DNA from 2 places in the Bacillus sp. CGMCC 1.16607 genome. Region 1 is predicted to be linked to the other one. Evidence: riboswitches for the same ligand, from Rfam matches in the RefSeq annotation. Region 1 holds a riboswitch; the other holds the start of a gene.
What was found. A riboswitch is a leader RNA that binds a small molecule or an ion and turns the genes downstream of it on or off. The one in region 1 is predicted to bind S-adenosylmethionine.
Positions count from the first base shown of each region.

Region 2: it holds a riboswitch for S-adenosylmethionine, as region 1 does, so the genes downstream of both, metK (methionine adenosyltransferase) here and ACFSO7_RS11135 (methionine ABC transporter ATP-binding protein) in region 1, are expected to answer to the same signal.

Region 1 covers NZ_JBHUJX010000018.1:178,439-180,849, forward strand. The annotation lists gene ACFSO7_RS11135 (methionine ABC transporter ATP-binding protein) at 1-889, opposite strand, end outside; SAM riboswitch class I at 989-1,099, opposite strand; gene ACFSO7_RS11140 (O-acetylhomoserine aminocarboxypropyltransferase/cysteine synthase family protein) at 1,240-2,411, opposite strand, start outside.
Region 2 covers NZ_JBHUJX010000025.1:956,711-959,121, forward strand. The annotation lists gene metK (methionine adenosyltransferase) at 160-1,359, opposite strand; SAM riboswitch class I at 1,564-1,695, opposite strand; gene pckA (phosphoenolpyruvate carboxykinase (ATP)) at 1,947-2,411, shown strand, end outside.

The DNA.
Region 1 (2,411 bases):
CTTGTAAAATATTCACAGTAACCTCATGATGGCGAATTAGATTTGTGATGAGTGGTTGCTCTGCATCGTCACCACCGAAAGTTAATTGGACAATCTTACCCTCTGGATAACGTTTTACTAGGTGATCAGCAATTTCCTTCGTTTCATCAGGCTCCGTAACTTGTTGGACAAATCTTTTTGTAATGGCTTGTTTTGGATTTTTAAACACATCCAAAACAGGACCAACCTCAACAATCTTTCCGCCTTCCATCACGGCAACACGGTGACAAATTTTTTGGATTACATGCATTTCGTGAGTTATTAATACGATCGTTAATCCCAATCTTTTGTTAATATCCACAAGTAAATCTAAAATGGAGTCTGTTGTTTGTGGATCAAGTGCCGAAGTGGCTTCATCACATAATAACACCTTTGGGTTATTAGCAAGTGCACGGGCAATCCCCACTCTTTGCTTTTGCCCACCACTCAATTCAGATGGATAAGCATTCTCCCTGCCATCCAGGCCGACAAGTTTTATCAATTCATCTACTCGTTTTTGTCTCTCCGCTTTTGCGATTCCCGCTATTTCAAGTGGAAAGGCAATGTTTTCTCTTACAGTTCTTGACCAGAGAAGATTAAAGTGCTGAAAGATCATACTGATTTCTTGACGGGCTTTACGAAGTGCACTTCCTTTTATCTTGGAAACTACACGACCTGCAACCGTTATTGTTCCATCAGTTGGAATTTCTAAACCGTTAAGCATTCGAATCAAGGTACTTTTCCCTGCACCGCTATATCCAATGACCCCGAATATTTCTCCCTCTTTTATTTCAATATTGACATCATCGACTGCTCTTACTTTTCCATTCTTGGAAGAGTATATTTTTTGTACATTTTTAATAGAAATCATTTATTTCACCCACTTTATTCCGTAATATCATTGTTTTAGAAAAATAAAACGCCTTTCTGCACAGATAAGCAGAAAGGCGTAATCAGACGATTTCCCTTTCTCTCATCTCCCAAAGTTTACACTTTGTGTGAATTGGCACCATTTCAACATTTGACCGTTGACGGTTGCCGGGCTTCATAGGGCACTTCCCTCCACCTCTCTTGATAAGAGCAAAAACATATCTATATTCAGTTAACACTTTAAAGCGTTTAAGTAATTTTCGTAATCACGAGTGATATCGTATCACGGAAAAAGTAGGGTGTCAATGCATTTTTCTACAATAAAATTTTGGTAATAATCGCTAATAAATACTAAACTTTTAAAGCTCTCGAACGAATTCCTGTCGATATTTCAATTGCTTGCTCAAGATCCTCGATTAAATCTTCGATATGCTCTATGCCCACGGATAAACGAATTAAATCTTCCGATACTCCGGCAGCGATTAATCCATCCTGATCCAATTGCTGATGAGTCGTGCTTGCAGGATGAATGATCAAGCTTTTCGCATCTCCAACATTAGCCACATGTGCCCAGAGCTCTAAAGAATCAATAAGTTTTGCTCCAGCCTCTCTACCACCTTTAATTCCAAACACTACCACTGAGCCTGCACCTTTTGGCAAATATTTCTCTGCTAACTCATAATCTCGGTGATCTTCATGTCCTGGATAAGCGATCCAAGCTACAGCAGGATGCTGTTCTAGATAATGAATCAGTTCTTTTGTATTGGCAATATGTTCCTTCATTCTCACATGCAAAGTTTCGAGACCAAGTGCAAATTGGAACGCATTTTGCGGACTTAAGGAAGGTCCTAAATCACGTAATAATTGAACTCTCGCCTTTATAATATAGGCAATGGGTCCAAGTACCTCACTGTAAACGATATTGTTGTAGCTAGGATCTGGTTCATTGAAACCAGGAAATTTCGATGAACTCCAATCAAACTTCCCACCATCAACAATTACTCCTCCTAAGGTTGTTCCATTACCCAATAACCATTTCGTTGCAGAATGAATAACGATATCTGCTCCATACTCAATTGGGCGGCAAAGGTATGGAGTTGCAAATGTATTATCTACGATGAGTGGTAGCCCATGTGAATGTGCAATTTCTGCAACTCTTTCAATATCTAACACTCGCAATGAAGGATTTCCGATGGTCTCAGCAAAAATGGCTTTCGTTTTGTCTGTTATGGCTTCGGCGAAATTCTCTGGTCGCTCTGGATCCACAAACGTTACTTTAATTCCATACTTTGGTAATGTTGTAGCGAACAAATTGTATGTTCCCCCATAAAGAGTGGAGGCTGATACGATTTCATCACCAGCTTGTGCAATGTTCAAAATAGCTAGAGTGATGGCAGCCATTCCACTTGCTACAGCCAATGCTCCCACTCCTCCTTCTAATAGGGCTACCCTTTCTTCAAAAACGGTGACAGTTGGGTTGTGAATTCTTGTGTATATGTATCCTGATTCCTTCAGTCCAAACA
Region 2 (2,411 bases), on a different contig from region 1:
AACTACATTTAAATCAACAAATTTTATGAAAATAGCCTAAAAAATTCACCTTCTAATACTACCACAAATATACCCTCATTTTAATGATTTAATCCTACTATATTTGACGAGAAATAAAAACGGGAGTTACATAAGATCTGTAACTCCCTACATTTTGAATTATTTCGCCGCTTGTGCTTTTAAGCTTTCCGCTTTATCTGTTCTTTCCCATGGAAGATCAATATCAGTACGACCGAAGTGTCCGTATGCTGCTGTTTGTTTATAAATTGGACGACGAAGGTCTAGCATTTTGATAATTCCTGCTGGACGAAGGTCGAAGTTTGCACGAACTAGATCCACTAATACATCTTCAGAAACAGTTCCTGTTCCGAATGTGTCAACAGAAATAGAAACCGGCTGTGCTACACCAATTGCATAAGCTAACTGAACTTCAACTTTTTCAGCTAAACCAGCTGCAACAAGGTTTTTCGCTACATAACGAGCAGCATAAGCTGCAGAACGGTCTACTTTAGTTGGATCCTTACCAGAGAACGCTCCACCGCCATGACGTGCATAACCACCATACGTGTCAACGATGATTTTGCGTCCAGTTAAACCAGCATCCCCTTGTGGTCCACCGATAACGAAGCGACCTGTTGGGTTAATGAAATACTTTGTATTTTCATCAATAAGTTCTTGTGGAACAACCGGATTGATTACATGTTCTTTTAAGTTACGTTGAATTTGCTCTAAAGAAATTTCTGGGTGATGTTGAGTCGAAATAACAATCGTATCAATTCGAACTGGTTTGTCGTTCTCGTCATATTCAACTGTTACTTGCGTTTTACCATCTGGACGTAGGTATGGAAGAATCTCTTCTTTACGTACATAAGTTAAACGTCTTGCTAGTTTGTGTGCTAGTGAAATTGGAAGAGGCATAAGCTCTTTCGTTTCATTGCAAGCAAAACCAAACATTAATCCTTGGTCTCCAGCACCAATTGCATCTAGCTCTTCTTCTGACATTTGTCCTTCACGAGCTTCTAATGCTTTGTCAACTCCCATTGCAATATCAGCTGACTGCTCATCAATGGATGTTAAAACCGCACATGTTTCTGAATCGAAACCATATTTTGCACGGCTATAACCAATATCTTTAATTGTTTGGCGAACGATTTTTGGAATATCTACGTATGTAGAAGTAGTAATTTCACCTGCAACCAAAACTAAACCTGTTGTAACACTTGTTTCAGCAGCAACACGAGCATTAGCATCTTGTGCTAAAATTGCATCTAAAATTGAATCAGAAATTTGGTCACAAATTTTATCTGGATGACCTTCCGTTACTGATTCAGAAGTAAACAATCGACGTTTTGTTGACATCCGAATTCCTCCTATATAAAAACCTCATTATGATACGGTACTCATTCCCTATTAGTATGAATAAAGCATAGAGTTTTTATGTTGACTGTTTATTCAGGAACAAACTCTATTGTGATTATTAAAAGACACTTTCTAAACAAATAAAAAAACCTTCCCCAATTTCTTCCGAGGAAAGGTTGTTGGTTGTTCGTTCCGCGCCTTTCACTCTTATCGTTCAAGGTCGATACCTTGCGCAGGTTTAGCACCTTTTCCAAAATAACAGACTTGATCCATTATTTAACTTGGCAGGTTGCTGGGTTTCATAGGGCCTGTCCCTCCACCAGCTCGGGATAAGAGAGTATCCGTTCAAGGAAAAATCATACATCAATATGTCGAACCTTGTCAATCCTTTTATCGTTTATTTTCGAAAAAAATGAACGATAAGTTAACAAAATTTATTTTTATATTTTACAATGAATAGTATAGACTAATTAAGTTAATGTGTTATACTATTTAACATAAAGTGACTTCTTATTATTGATTTGGTATACTCAAAAAATTAAATACTATATAATGAAAACAAAACGGTAAAGGAAGGTATTCATCACATGAATTCTGTCAGTGTTACAAATGAATTAAATGTATTATTACAAGGCGAAAATGTGCAAGTTCAATTATCTGTACCACAGTTAGTAGAGAAAGTCCTTACTCGAAATGAAGGTTTATTAACTTCTACAGGTGCTGTTCGTGCGACTACTGGTAAATATACAGGGCGTTCCCCTAAAGATAAATATATCGTAGAAGAAGCTTCTGTGAAAGACAAAGTCGATTGGGGTTCCAATCAACCTATTTCTGAAGAAGCTTTTACACAATTATACACGAAAGTTATTAATTATCTCCAAGAAAAAGAAGAAATTTTCGTTTTTAAAGGATTTGCAGGTGCAGACAAAAAATATCGTCTACCTATTCAAGTGGTCAATGAATACGCATGGCATAATCTTTTTGCTCATCAGTTATTTATTCGTCCTAATGATGAAGAACTATTAGATCACCACTCTCCATTCACAGTCATT